Regions from separate parts of the Vibrio sp. nBUS_14 genome, predicted to be linked through region 1. Evidence: riboswitches for the same ligand, from Rfam matches in the RefSeq annotation. Region 1 holds a riboswitch; the other holds the start of a gene.
What was found. Region 1 has a riboswitch for cyclic di-GMP ahead of ACMAZD_RS11330 (TfoX/Sxy family DNA transformation protein). Riboswitches for the same ligand answer to the same signal wherever they lie in the genome.

Region 1 (7,652 bases):
AATTTCCCCTTTCAAACTGAACAAACCCTCACCACGGACTTCACAAGCAATATTCTCACTTTCTAACAATCCACAGATGATATGGGCTTCTGTAGGATTCGATGCACTGAAGATTTTCATTGAAATAGAACCTTATTCGGTTTTGGGTTTTAGTCAGTTATATACGTTATTCCGCTATACACGTTAGTCAGCGACAGGTGCTGAGCGAAACTTACTCATCAACCATTTAGCAATAATTGGGAATACACCCAATAAGGAAAATGACAACAATACTGAAGGAGATACGATACCCGAAAGTGAATCAATTTCTGCGAGTTGAGTACCAGCATTCAAGAAAACCGCAGTTCCTGGCAACATGCCTATTTGACTCGTGATGTAGTAACGAGTCATCGACATTGGGGTTAACCCCATTAACAGGTTGATAAGAAAAAACGGGAAAACAGGAATCAGACGTAGAGAGAATAAGTAAAATGCCCCGTCTTTTTCAACACCCTTGTTAATCGTTGCTAACTTGTCGCCAAACTTGGTTTGAATCCAGTCACGTAAAAGGTAACGGCTACTCAAGAAGGCGAGGGTTGCACCAATAGCACTCGCGAAAGACACCAGCAGTAAACTGTTCCAGAAACCAAACAGCGCAGCGCCTAAGAGAGTAACAACTGCAGCGCCAGGGATTGAGAAAGCCGTGATCATGACATAGGCGGCAAAATAAATCGCAGTAGCAACAATAAAGTTGCTCGCGATGTAGTCGTTCAAAACTGCTTGTTGAGTCTTCGCATTTTCAAGTGTTAGGTATTGGCCGAAATTGACGCCTAATAGGACGATGATTACGACCAACACGATACCCAATATCATTTTCTTACTCATTGATACTTCCTCTAATTTTTTAATGCATACCATTAGTATAGATAGACAGGCAAAGCATAGATTAACTTTCAACAGATATAAAAAAGCCGCAAGAATGCGGCTTAGTTATGTAGATAGTTTGAACTGACAATATTAATTGATGCGACTGATAAGCTCTTCACGACGTTGCTGCGGTATAACAGACCAATGAGTACCATTGATCGCACCTTCTAGCGCCCAAAGCAGCTCAATGTTGACAGAGGATGCATGCGATTCCTTGATGGCGTTAAATGCGTTTACAGAGCCAGATTCATATAAGCATTCTACGGAATCGATTCCCGCCTTTTTCAACATACGCTCGGTAGCCAATCGAAGGTTAGGGAGGTCCTTTAGTCGAGTTGGCTTAGCAGAAGACTGCTCAGCTTTCTCTTCTTTAGCAAAACCCAGAGACGTCGTAGCAAGCTGCAAGATTTTCTCTTGGTCTTGCCATAAACCTTCCGGTAATGCGAAATACTTAGTGACGACAGGGAAACCACGTTTTTTGTAGACGTATGGTTGAAACCCTTGTTGCTCGAATTGCCTTGTTGTGTCTTTGTCCGCTCTTATGTGCAGCTGGTCATTTACAACCAGAGCAAACATAGTGTCATCAGCAAAAAGCCCGAATCCACCAAACATTGAGCGTGATTTTATTTTTCCTAGGGGCTCAAATAATTTCATTGAGTCCTTTAGTATCGGTTTATCCATGTTATTTATCTCGGTGTATTTGAACTACGCCACCAAATAAGCAGGTCCGAAAGATTAGCAAAATGTTGCAATTAAATTGTCAATAAGCCGTAAATTACCAGATTGTTAGTAACTACTGCATTTTGCCATCGGTAACCCCGCTACCATACCAACGAGTGGTTTAGGCCGGAAGCTTTGCGTCTCACTCTTTCAAGTGGTTTGCCCTGTGCGTGACTGACTGATTGAATAGAATAAAGTTTTTGTTGAATTAGGCTCACACCTGATATTTAAAAATGTGATGTTGCTCCAATTAATGATCTTGATGATGTGCAACTAGGTTTATTTTGTCTGCTTATAAAAAAAGCGCACCCAAAGGTGCGCTTAATGAAATTAAACTCGATTTATCAATTAATTTAACGTTTTAACTGTGCTTCGCTCAACAATTTCAGGGTGCATTTCAAAGACACGTTTTTCATGATCTTTATCTTTAATGCGTTCCAACAAAATTTCGAATGCATTTTTACCAACACGACGCTTAGGTTGGTGAACCGTTGTCAATGGTGGAGAGAAGTATTCTGCAAGTTCAATGTTGTCGTAACCGATAACCGAAATATCTTCAGGAATGCGAATGTCTTGCTGTTGCAGGCGACTCATTAGGCCAAGTGCCATTGTGTCGTTAAAACAGAACACAGCGGTAGGGCGATCTTCCATCTGAGCAATTTTATCAGCCGCAAGTACAGCGGTATCACACTCGAAGTTACCTTCAATGATGAGCTTTTCGTCGGTTTCGACCTTCGCTTCATTGAGTGCGCGTTTGTAACCCGCGATGCGTTCTACACATGCTGCTTTGTCTAAGTGGCCACTTAAACAAGCAATCTTTGTGTGACCACGTTCTAGCAGGTATTTGGTTGCTAGATAGCCGCCTTCTTCAGAGTTATCGATGATCTTATCAGCCTGAGAGGTTTCAGGGCCCCAATCCATGACAACTTTTGGGATATCAGCATGGCGATCTAACATGCCACGAAGTTCTTCTGTTAAGTCAGAACACATAACCAAGATGCCATCTACACGTTTTTCTGCAAGCATTCGAATGTAGTCACGTTGCTTCTCATAGATACCACCTGTGTTACACAGAATCAAAGTGTAACCTTGACGGTAGCAGTAGCTTTCAACACCATCGATCACTTCCGAGAAGAAAAGGTTTGTTGATTGAGTCACTAGCATGCCGATAGTACGTGTTGAATTGCATTTCAAGCTACGAGCAACAGCACTTGGCGCGTAGTTTAATTCGTCTACGGCTTTGTTTACTTTCTCTTGAGTCGCTTCTGCAACAAAACGTGTTTTGTTGATTACGTGAGAAACGGTGGTAGTTGATACGCCTGCTAAGCGAGCGACATCTTTTATAGTGGCCATGGTTTTATCCTATTATAGAAGCTACTTTCCCAAGTACGGAATAAAGCAGCCGTTAAGCTACCTAACTAAGAGCTTAAATTTGTAGGGCTCTTTGGGGTATTAAAGTGCTAAAAAACAAAAAACCGCTATTGAGCGGCTTGTCTTAACACCGAAATGCTCTGAACTTAAATAAGCATAGCATTTCGTGAATGTTTCATATTTTATCGTTTGCGGTCACAATTTTAGACTGACTAGAAATTACTCGCAATAAAATTCACCCAGAAATCTGGGTGAATTGTCACATTCTATTGAATTTGTTTACTTAATCATCAGCGAATCTTATTCACCCGCTAAATACTGAGTGTCCAGATTACAGAAGGCAACGAGAAGAGAGGCAATCGATGCATAGAAACCGAATGAATCGATCTCACGACATCTAGCGTTGAACTTTGGTACCCAAGTAAGAAGTTGTTGTTCAATAAACTGTTGTTGAACAGCGAACGATTTTTCTAATTCTTCTTCAAGCTCAGTTTCATTTGAACGGATGATGAGATTACCAAGGAAATCAAGTTCGATAGCAATGTGGTCTGCTGGCTCTTTCAGATCTTGGTTTACCACCAAGTTGTGCTTAGCCATGATATCTTCCATGTCTTTAGCTGGCTTGTCGTTTAACAGACCCGTTTTGCCGATATACATTGAAGCGTAAGGTAGAGCACCATGTTTATCTGTCTTTAAGAATAGATCGCAGAAGTCAGCAGACAGTTCTAGTTGGGCATCTTCACGTGTTTGTAGACGGTTCAATGCGTCTACCAGAGTGTCAATCGCAGGCTTAAGTGTTTCGTTTTCGCCTAAACCAGTCAGAAAAGAACGAATCTCAACAGAATGGTAGTGATCGAGTTCTTCTTGTGTGAGCTCTTTAGCGAACAAGCTTGATAGCCACCAGTATATTTCAGCTCTTTGTTCGTTGAATGCTTTCGTATCTTTCATTTCATAGATCCTGATTTAGTCTTGTGATGTTTATATACCCAAGCATCGTGAAATCATTTGGGCATAAGCACACCAAGGCTCAATAACAAGGTTATTTGCTAAACGCAAAGTGACTCGTTAGTCGTAATGCCTATATTGAATTGCGATGGACGGTAAATAGCAAGGTTTTAGATTGTCTTGTATCAAAAAAGATTCATGTTTCTCGCTTTTATCTGCTGTACCACTAGAATTGTTACTAGTTATGAATAGAATGGTTACTGAAACTATTAAATAAGAAAAGTGGTGTAGATGAGCTATCACGTATTAGTCGTAGAAGATGATGTGGTAACCCGCAGTAAGCTGGTTGGATATTTCCAAAACGAAGGTTACACAGTGAGTGAAGCGGAAAGCGGCGCTCAAATGAGAAACGTGTTGGAAGAAAACAACGTTGACCTCATTATGCTAGACATCAACTTACCAGGCGAAGATGGATTGATGCTAACTCGCGAATTACGCAGTCAATCGGACATTGGGATTATTTTAGTTACTGGACGCACGGATAGCATCGACAAAATTGTAGGCCTAGAAATGGGCGCAGACGATTATGTTACTAAACCCATCGAACTGCGCGAGTTATTAGTTCGAGTTAAAAACTTACTTTGGCGTATTGCTGCTGCTCGTAAAACAGCGGTGGGTGCGGCAGTTGAAGCAGAAGACGAATCTGTGGTTCGTTTTGGTGAGTGGACGTTTGATATCCCTCGTCGTGCTTTAAGTAAAAACGGTGAGCCAGTTAAGCTGACTAAAGCAGAATATGAGCTGCTCGTTGCGCTTTCTTCTTACCCTAACCAAGTGCTAAGTCGTGAACGTATTTTGAACATGATCAGCCACCGAGTGGATGCTCCAAATGACCGAACCATCGACGTGTTAATCCGTCGCATGCGTGCGAAGATGGAGTTTGACCCTAAGAACCCACAAATCTTTGTGACGGTTCACGGTGAAGGTTACATGTTTGCTGGTGACTGATTCTCTTCGGGAGTTCTAGTCAGCAACAAAATTTGAACGTAAAAAAGCCGAGACATCATTGATGTCTCGGCTTTTTATTTGCGTTTTATCGCTTATCGCTTATCGCTTATCGCTTTCTTGACGATTCATGAGTGGCTCGAAAGTCGTTATATAAAAGCAGTGACACTAAAGTAGATACTTGAAATCAAGAACTCTCATTAAGACTGCGCAGCAGAAGCTACACCATCGTCCTCTTCTAAAATAGAAGGCTCAGGGATAACCGAAGGTTCTTCGATATTGTCATTGCTTGTGTCTAGCCAATCACGGAGACTTTGCCAAACTAACCCCATTGTTTCGTACCAGTAACGTTCTGTCTGTTCAAGATAGAGCGCTTTAGGCATGTACTTATTCCAAGGTTCAACAATGCCTTCTTGTGCAAGGTAGTTGGTTGGTGCGGGTAATGGCTTCATACCTGCCGCATGGAATTCATTCAATGCGCGAGTCATGTGGCTCGCCGATGTTACTAACACCATATTTTTATTTTTAACGAATGCGGCCGCTTGGCGCGCCTCTTCCCACGTGTCTTTAGCGGTTTCAAGCAGAATGATATCGGGTTTTGCTACGCCCAAGGCTAACGCTACTTTGGCCATCATTCTTGCGTTGCTCACTTCAGTGCCTGCACCGTAGCCAGACAAAATGAGTTTTGCACCAGGGTAAAGGCGAAGAATACGAATGCCTTCACTTAAACGCATGAGCCCTGTGCGACTAAGTTCTGATGTTGGTGGAATTTGATCATCGACGACGTGACCACTTCCAAGAACCATAACGTAGTCGATGGTGTCGTCTACGGGCAAAAATGCGGTGTGTTGCCTTTCCATTGGCATTAAAAGTTGACTAGAAACTGGTTGGAAAGCGATTAGGAAAATACTACAGAGGGCTGAAAGGGTAATTAGGCAACCAGTCTTCCTTTTAGTAGTAAACATCACTAGGGCTAAACCCAGAAAAGCGAGAATTAACATTGCTGGCAGTGGCATCAATAGCGAAGACACTACTTTTTTCAGCTCAAACATATCCGAATAGTCCGAAAAAACATCACTTAGTAGTAAAAAGAGACATCGCCTCTTTATTCCTGAAATTCCTGTGACAGAATAGCAGGCACGATAGGACATAATAACTCAAGTAGCCGTGACTGAAGACCGTAATTTCGACGATATTGCCCACAAATTTGCAAAAAATATTTACGGCTCTGACAAAGGAGAGATCCGTCAGATCATCGTATGGGAAGATTTAGAACAAGCTTTGAGCAAATTTGAACAATCAGCCTCACCTCTGCATGTTCTTGATGCCGGAGGCGGTCTTGCACAGATGTCGCAAAAAATAGCTGCGTTAGGGCATAACGTTTCTCTGTGTGATCTCTCTTCTGAGATGCTTAAGCTTGCAGAAGAAAGTATCAGCGAAGCGGGTTTGTTAGAGCAGTATCGGTTCATTCATTCTCCGGTACAAAAAGTAGCAGAGCACCTTGAAGGCCAAGTTGACTTTGTGATGTTTCATGCCGTAATGGAATGGCTCGCAGATCCTAGAGAGGCACTTGATTTATTACTAGAACAAGTAAAACCCGGTGGCGTTGCCTCGATAATGTTTTACAACCACCACGGATTAGTCCTGAAAAATGTGATTTGTGGCAACATTCCTCATGTATTGAATGGGATGCCACATCGAAAACGGTTTAAGCTGCAACCACAAAAGGGCTTGAAGCCAGAAGAAGTTTATCAATGGATAGAAGACGCTGGTCTAGAAATCTGTGGTAAATCAGGCATTCGCTCCTTTAGTGACTACATAGGTAATATGGAGTACATGGGCGATTACCAATTTGAAGATGTATTGGGACTAGAAAAACAGCTGTGTCGCCAAGAGCCATATCTGTCGCTAGGCCGTTATATTCACGTTTGGGCTCAAAAACCTGCGCAATAACAGCGGTGAATGTGGTAAAAGAAGCCACAACATGCGCTATGCAATCGTAAGAAGCCCGCGTCATAAAGAAATAGACGTAATATCTAACATGTTCGATATTTCGAAAAACAGTAACAGGAACCACAATGAGTGAAATGACTCAAACTGCCGAAGAGCAGCCAATTGATGAGTTGGTAGGCTGGGTCAAGCAGCATGACTTTTCATTAAACTTGCCGCCAGAACGTTTAGCATTTTTGATTGCTATCGCTGTGCTAAGCAATGAAAGGTTCGATGAAGAGCTAGGTGAAGGTGAATTACACGATGCATTTACCATTGTCACTCGTCTGTTTGAAGATACCGGTGAAGCGTCTGCATTCCGTGCAAACAACGCTATCAACGAGTTGGTTAAACAAAAACTGATCAGTCGTTTTACTAGTGAGGTTACCGACGGTGCGAGTATTTACCGTCTTTCTCCACTTGCGATCGGAATTTCAGATTATTACTTACGTCACCGTCAATTCTCTAAGTTAAAACTGTCGATTCAACTTTCGATGGTTGCAGATGAGATGGCTAAAGCGATTGAAGCTGCGCAAAGAGGTGGAACACCTGGTCACTGGCAAAAGAACGTTTATGGCGTTTTGAAATATTCAGTGGGTGAGATCTTCGATCAGATCGATTTAAACCAGCGTGTGATGGACGAGCAGCAACAAACCGTCAAACAGCAAATCGCCGATCTTCTTAATAAAGATTGGCGAGAAGCGATCAATAACTGTGAG
Region 2 (7,652 bases), on a different replicon from region 1:
TAACCTTTGCGAGCTTATTAGGGTATGCGGTGATTTATACCATGTACTTGAAGCGGGCTACGCCGCAAAACATCGTAATTGCAGGGATCGCAGGTGCCATGCCTCCGTTATTGGGCTGGACGGCGGTCACCAATGAACTGCATTCAAACGCTTGGTTATTGGTGATGATCATCTTTATCTGGACGCCTCCGCACTTCTGGGCATTAGCGATTCATCGTCGTGATGAATACGCCAAGGTGAACATTCCGATGTTACCTGTGACTCATGGTATTGCCTACACCAAAACATCGATTCTGCTCTATACCTTGCTGCTAAGCATCGTATGTATATTGCCTGTGTTGGTCGGTATGAGTAGCTGGATATATTTGAGTGCTTCTTTGGTGCTAAACGGTGGTTTTGTTTATCACGCTTGGGTACTTAAATATCGTGACGAGCCTAATATGGCGATGAAGACCTTCAAGTTCTCCATTTATCATCTTATGATTTTATTTGTCGCTTTGTTGGCGGATCATTACCTACTTTGATAACTGATGCTCTGCTGTTACAGAATAAGAAAACGGATGCTCTAGGCATCCGTTTTTGTTTTGCTGATTACTAGGGCGTGTTGATCTTTGCTGTACATTCCGTGTTCAACAATACATCGGTAGCCACATTAACATGAATGCCAGTGATAACATGCTGGCATAATTCCTTTCTAGCTTGTCATATCTACTTGAAATAGCTCGATAATTCTTAATTCTCCCAAAGGCATTTTCGACCAAGTGACGATACTTGTATAGACACCAATCCATACTGTCTTTGTCTATATCTTGTCCGTAATTGCGTTTAGCAATTACTGTTTCTCCGCCACGTTCCTTAACAAAAGTTCGGAAAGGTTCACTGTCATATCCTTTATCACAAACGATGGTATTAACTTCATCGAGTTGCTCAACTAAGCTTTCGGCATGCACTATATCGTGGCGTTGTCCCTCTGATAAATCAAAGCAAATCGGCAGGCCACCACTATCTACAGCTAAGTGAATTTTGGTTGAGTTGCCCCCGCGACTTTTTCCTATTTGCTCTGAACTTTCAGTAGCTGCACCTGTACTATGCTGATGCGCTCTAACTATAGAGCCATCAAGAAATACCCATTCAAAGTCAGCCATGCTAGATAAGCTTTTGAAAAGATTATCTAAAATCCCTTTCTTTGACCAAAGATTAAATCGTCTGTAAACGGTACTCCACTCTCCGAACTCAGAGGGTAGATCTCGCCAAGGAATACCTGTTCTCATTCGATAAAGTATTCCTTCAAATGTCATTCGATGTTCAGTTTTATCGTAAATACGACCTGTACTTTTCATAACTTGGAGTAGCAGTTCCCAGCGAATATCAGTTAGCATTGTTCTTGGCATGGTATTGGTTATGGTTTTACTTTTGGCGAAGCAAATTATAACTCTTTACCATGCTGTTCAAAAAACACTCACGAAAGATCAACACGCCCTAGAACCTACCTACTAGAAAGTAAGTAATAGCCTAGTAATTAGTCCACCTTGTTCCAAGCATCTTGCCAGTGTGAACCTACACCTGGTTCGTACTGAGTGGCTGTTGGTGCCCATTGAACACAGTAACCAGAGTATGGGAACTCTTTACATTGATAAACGCCGCCGTCGCTGCTCAGTACCTTAGTACCTGCAGTGTAAGACTCAATGCTCTCAGGGAATACGAAGTCGTAATCGCCAGCGGGTGGAGGTGTTTGCCCGTCCATTAGGTGGAAATCAAGCGTGTTCTGATCCACTAAGTTACCTTGGTGATCTTTCGTCACAACCACAAGCATGTGGTGACCAGCTTCTGATTTAGATAAAGTCAGTTGAACATCTTCCACTTGTCCGTCTGCTAATTCAGATTTCTGAGAGGCAAGCGCTTCGCGGTGATGATTGTACACCGTTAGTTCTGCTTGAATATCGCCAGTTGCCGCTAATGTCAGATCAAGCTGTGTAGGCTGGCTTTCATCGATAATGTATTCAGACTCTAGGCCTGTCACTGCTAGCTCATGATCCGGTTCTGGCGTATCAATCTTGTAACCGATCTCAACGCTATTAAAGCCTGAACCTGCTTTTAGATACACAGGGTTCGTGCCGTAAATGGGTGCGAAATCGCCTTGGTCGTTCAGCTGACCTGCTTTGATTTGTGTTTGTTCTTTGTTGATCTTAGAGGCAAGCGCGTAAGACCAGTTATTCGCTTTACCTTGCTCGTTGCTCTCAATTACGAGCTCAGTGCTGTATGAAGCGTTCTCACCCGATTGATCGAAGACACGAGTGTAAACCGCGTCACCAATGTTGAGGTCTTGAGTTGGGTTGATTTGACCACCTTGTTCCCAATCAGGAATGATAGGGCCGTCGCCATCAAATTTCACGTCGATAACGTTGTAGAAAGCCGCAGCAGTGTCACCCACATCCCATACAGCAAGGATCACTTGATAACCTTCGCGTTCTGGCACATTACACAAGTGGCTTACTTGCATAGGTGGTTGTTCCATATTGCCTTCAACAACGCAAAATGGCGTTAAGTCAAAAGAGCTGCGCGCCAAAGGTTGGTTTGGGTTCCAGTCTGGTTGAGTAATGTAATATTTCCAGTCGCGAGTCTTGTGGTTAGCCGTGAAAGTCCACTCAAAGTATTGAGAACCAGATTTGATTGGGCGTTTAACCCAGCGATCTGCCGTCTGCTCGTCAAGCGCTGCCGCTAAAGATGATTGCGCGCTGGCGATCTTTCCATCGGCAGGGCCGACTTCAGGGAAGCCTTCAGGGCCTTCTACACTTTGTGGTTCGTATTGGATACCGCCACAGTTGGTGTTTTTCTCTTGTGTATCATTCGCTGGGAATTTACATAGCGCGACACGGCTTTCTGCTGCGCCATTATCGTATGCCGAAACATAACCGTGACCGAAGCTTGCACCGCTTACACTAAGTAGTGATAGCGCGATAAGTGATTTTTTAGGGAGTTGTTTCATTATTCGTCCTTACTGTATTTGGCCGACAAAAAAAGAGAACACTCGGGCATGCATTGACACTTAAATACTATTAAGTGGCGGCCCCGCTATCATAGACAGAATATTTGTCGACAGACCGGTGGCTTTGCGTCCTATTCTTTCAAATAGTTTGCCAAAAGTGCGTTTAAGCAAGCGGAATGTAGCCAACCAGTTTTATAAATGCGAATCAATCGATTGAAATGTGGAATGCTAATCTCGAACTTTTAATTCTTAATACAAATTAACTTGCTATATGTTTAGTTCATTAACGTATAAATTATTGATATAAATGAAGAAAGTATTTGCTCTAATCGTTTTTGTGAATGATTTGATCTGTTGTGTTGTGTTCTGTACGACAATTGCGCGCATATCAAAACCAAATCTTTGATTTCCACTAACCAAACCCTGACACGCCATGTATGAAAAGCCGGACAATTGATTGGTATAAGTTATATAAAGGAAGCAGTATGGAATTCACAGAACAAGATAGAGACGCGCTGTATCAAACTTGGATGTCACAAAAATCACGAATGCGAATTACGCAGATGGAGTTTTCAAAAAAGCTTGGAATGAACCAGCTTGATTTCTCTAGAGTGTTGAGAGGTGAGACGCCATTAACGATGTCTTTCATTAGCCACTTTTATCGTTTGCTTCATTTAGAACCAAGGAATGTCTTCCCGTCGTTGAAAGAAGGTCGAGAGAATGGGCCTAAAGTGGTGTATTTGAAAAGCCGAATGAGTGTAGATGGTGAGATTCAAAATGCTTACATTGAAGGTAATCAAGTGATTGTCGAGTATGCCCACACTGTGCAACATGACTAATTTTAGAGATAGCTCTGAGTTTTAACCCCTTTTTCTACAACCTTTTCACATAGGGTATGCCATACCTGGTTAGATTCATCAATTTAACCGAAGTGCGCTATGACACCTTTAAAACTTCTCTTGCTTGTTGCAACCAGCATCTTCTTGTTTGGTTGTGCAGGCGGCCCAATTAAAACCGCAACTAAATTCACCAGTTATGAAGATTTTCAGCCATGATTGACTCGCTTGATGATGCCAAAGATGCGATCAACTATTGGTTTGAACGTCTAGGTGATACTCTACGTCATATCGATGACGCTTAGAAAGAGCCTGTAATGCTAGAGAAAGAGAACCTGATTAAACTTGCTAGAATGCAAATGCCATTTGGTAAATACGCTGGTCGTATATTGATCGATCTGCCGGAGGAATACTTACTGTGGTTTGATAAGAAAGGCTTTCCCCCTGGCGAGTTAGGTGACTTACTTAAGCTATGTTTGGCATTAAAAATTGAAGGTCTTGATAGCGTTGTCAAGCCATTGAAAAGAATGTAATTAGTTAAAAGATCATGTTAATCACGTGAGCTTTTTTATTTTCAAGTTCTGCAAATTTACATGTATGGTGAAGCTTGAAGTATAACCGTTCTTAACCTGTCGTAAATTACGCAATCGATAGCGCGTAAATAATTTTGTACAGGGTGTTTTTAATATAAAACACAAAAAAAATTGCGTTTATTTTCAATTAGTGATTGAAACTAGAGTTTTTACTAGTTAAGTTACAGGGAACAAGAAGATTAGTGCTGATAGAAAGTTACGTGAGACAACGTACATTCAGCTCAAGGATAGAAAAAAGGAAGAAGTAAGCAATGTTCCAGACTGATGATGTAAGAATTAACAAAGTAAAAGAGTTATTACCACCTGTTGCTGTTTTAGAAAAGTTTCCAGCGACAGAAGTTGCTTCTTCTACAACCTTTGAAAGCCGCAAAGCGATCCACAATATTCTAGAAGAAAGCGACGACCGCTTACTTGTTATCGTTGGCCCATGTTCTATTCATGACACAGAAGCTGCGCTTGAGTATGGTAAACGTTTGAAAGTACTACGCGACGAACTAGGCGATAACCTGGAAATCGTAATGCGTGTTTACTTTGAAAAGCCACGTACAACTGTTGGTTGGAAAGGCCTAATCAACGACCCGTACATGAACGATACGTTCAAGCTAAATGATGGTCTTCGTCTTGGACGTAAGCTATTGCTTGACCTAACTGACATGGGAATGCCTACGGCAAGTGAATTCCTTGATATGATTACGCCTCAATATGTTGCTGACCTAATCAGCTGGGGTGCAATCGGCGCACGTACTACAGAATCTCAAGTTCACCGTGAATTGGCTTCTGGCTTATCTTGCCCAGTTGGCTTTAAGAACGGTACTGATGGCAACATCAAGATCGCAACAGACGCGATTCGTTCGGCAAGTGCTTCGCACCACTTCTTATCTGTAACTAAGTACGGACACTCAGCAATTATTGAAACAATGGGTAACCCTGACTGTCATATCATTTTACGTGGCGGTAAAGAGCCAAACTACAGTGCTGAGCATGTAGGTAAAATTAAAGAAGAACTAGCAGCGTCAGGCCTTCCACAAAAGGTAATGATTGATTTCAGCCACGCAAACAGCTCTAAGCAGTTTAAGCGTCAAATGAACGTATCTGATGACGTTAGTGCTCAAATCTCTGGCGGCGACAACGCTATCTTTGGTGTGATGATTGAATCTCACCTTGTTGAAGGTCGTCAAGACCTTGTTGATGGCAAAGCTGCAACTTACGGCCAATCTGTTACTGATGCATGTATTGGTTGGGAAGATACTGAAACAGTACTTCGCCAGTTGGCAGACGCTGTTGAAGCTCGCCGCAACAAATAGACTAATTACAGTCAGCGACTAAGCGACTGAAAATTCAAAGCCCTTATTAGCAGTTGTGAGTAAGGGTTTTTTTTTGGTTCTTAGTTGTAAACGGAAAGTGCCTTGTACTCTTAAACTAGAAAATACAGTAACTCGTTGACTTTAAGTGAAAGCAAATCTCTATCTTGCTTGGTTTCCACGTTGAGACGTATCAGCGGCTCTGTATTGGACTTTCTTAAGTTGAAGCGCCAGTAGCCCATATTCATGCTGAGCCCGTCTGTGTGATCGATCTCAACGGAGTTATCTTGATAGTGCGACAACACACAAGTCATGACTTGTTCTGGGTCTGAAACTCTACGGTTTATCTCTCCTGAAGAGGGGAATCTATCCATACTCGATCTGGTCAATTGATGAAGAGATTGTTGAGTCTCACAGATTAGTTCAATCACTAAGAGCCAAGGAATCATTCCTGAATCGCAATACCCAAAATCACGGAAATAATGGTGCGCACTCATTTCCCCACCGTACACCGCGTTTAATTCTCTCATCTTCTCTTTAATGAGGGCATGTCCGGCTTTGACAGCAATAGCCTTCCCACCAAGTTTGTTAGCGACTTCAATCGTGTTCCATGTCATACGCATATCGTGTAATACGGTTGCATTTGGTTCTTTTAGTAAGAACGCTTCAGCAAGCAACCCGACAATATAATAACCCTCAATGTAATTGCCTTTTTCGTCAAAGAAAAAACAGCGGTCAAAATCACCATCCCAGGCAATGCCTAGATCGGCAGAATACTCTAAGATTGCATTTCGAGTCGCTGTTTGGTTTTCTTTAATCAACGGATTGGGAATGCCATTAGGGAACTTTCCGTCAGGATCATGATGAACCTTGATTAGAGTGATAGGAGCATTGAGTTCGTTGAAACGACTCTCTAAAATATCGATAACATGCCCTGCAACGCCGTTGCCAGAGTTAACTACAATCTTCATCGGTGATAACTTTGACGAGTTTATATACGAGAGTAGGTGATCTACGTAAGGGGCGAGAATGCTGGTCGATCTACTCGAGTTATTTAGTTGTACATGACTGATAGGTAAGTCGTTGTTCAGCTCTTGATCTAGAACTGCAATACGTTGTTTGATTTTATCTAAATCACTGTTTTTACTTATCGGGCTAGCGTCCAAACCAACTAATTTCATTCCGTTGTAATTGATTGGGTTATGGCTTGCCGTAATTTGGATTCCGCCAATGGCGTTAAGGTGGCGAGTCGCAAAGTAGACCTCTTCAGTACCAGTTATACCTAGGTCTATGACGGTTATCCCAGACTCGATTAAGCCTTTGGTCATGGCTTCTTGTAATGAAAGGGACGTTTCTCGGTTATCACGACCTATCACCACTTGAGCCAAGCCATCGAATGTAGCTTCAGTTGTCGTGGGTAGAACGTATTCGCCAAATGCTTTGCCGAGCAGGTAGGCAAAGTGGCCATTGATTTGCTTACCAATGATGCCGCGAATATCGTTGTTCTTAAAGCAGCTAAGGTCTAATGTTGGTTTCACTTGATTGCCGCCGCTTTATTTCGATTTGTTGTTTTGAGGTGAATCAGCTTGTTGGTTTCGAACGTCTCGCCCATAGCTGTCTTGATATCGAATGATATCATCTTCACTTAAATGGCTACCGGTTTGTACTTCGATCATCTCGAGAGGTACTTCTCCTGGATTCTCTAGGCTGTGAATATGACCTAGCGGAATGTAAGTGGATTGATCTTCTTCGATTAGATACGTTTTGTCGTCGTTGGTTACCTTCGCAGTCCCTGCTACTACCACCCAATGTTCAGCTCTATGGTGATGCATTTGCAGCGAAAGCCTATGGCCAGCGTTGACTGTAATGCGCTTCACTTTGTCGCGCTTGCCTAGATCGATCACATCGTATTTACCCCAAGGCCTAAAGACTTCTC

Region 2: another riboswitch for cyclic di-GMP. It lies ahead of gbpA (N-acetylglucosamine-binding protein GbpA); the one in region 1 lies ahead of ACMAZD_RS11330 (TfoX/Sxy family DNA transformation protein).

The regions. Positions count from the first base shown of each region.
Region 1 is NZ_CP179206.1:2,415,171-2,422,822, reverse strand. Features, by position in the region: gene ACMAZD_RS11340 (DUF2007 domain-containing protein) at 1-120, opposite strand, end outside; gene ACMAZD_RS11335 (TVP38/TMEM64 family protein) at 184-864, opposite strand; gene ACMAZD_RS11330 (TfoX/Sxy family DNA transformation protein) at 997-1,587, opposite strand; cyclic di-GMP riboswitch class I at 1,715-1,800, opposite strand; gene purR (HTH-type transcriptional repressor PurR) at 1,975-2,979, opposite strand; gene torD (molecular chaperone TorD) at 3,298-3,945, opposite strand; gene torR (two-component system response regulator TorR) at 4,234-4,947, shown strand; gene elyC (envelope biogenesis factor ElyC) at 5,145-5,996, opposite strand; gene cmoM (tRNA uridine 5-oxyacetic acid(34) methyltransferase CmoM) at 6,112-6,897, shown strand; gene mukF (chromosome partition protein MukF) at 7,023-7,652, shown strand, end outside.
Region 2 is NZ_CP179207.1:1,311,655-1,319,306, reverse strand. Features, by position in the region: gene cyoE (heme o synthase) at 1-524, shown strand, start outside; gene ACMAZD_RS23630 (IS5 family transposase) at 630-1,391, opposite strand; gene gbpA (N-acetylglucosamine-binding protein GbpA) at 1,520-2,986, opposite strand; cyclic di-GMP riboswitch class I at 3,060-3,149, opposite strand; gene ACMAZD_RS23620 (XRE family transcriptional regulator) at 3,472-3,825, shown strand; partial or broken gene ACMAZD_RS23615 (DUF3313 domain-containing protein) at 3,925-4,035, shown strand; gene ACMAZD_RS23610 (DUF3820 family protein) at 4,140-4,355, shown strand; gene aroG (3-deoxy-7-phosphoheptulonate synthase AroG) at 4,667-5,719, shown strand; gene ACMAZD_RS23600 (phosphomannomutase CpsG) at 5,830-7,254, opposite strand; gene ACMAZD_RS23595 (mannose-1-phosphate guanylyltransferase/mannose-6-phosphate isomerase) at 7,270-7,652, opposite strand, start outside.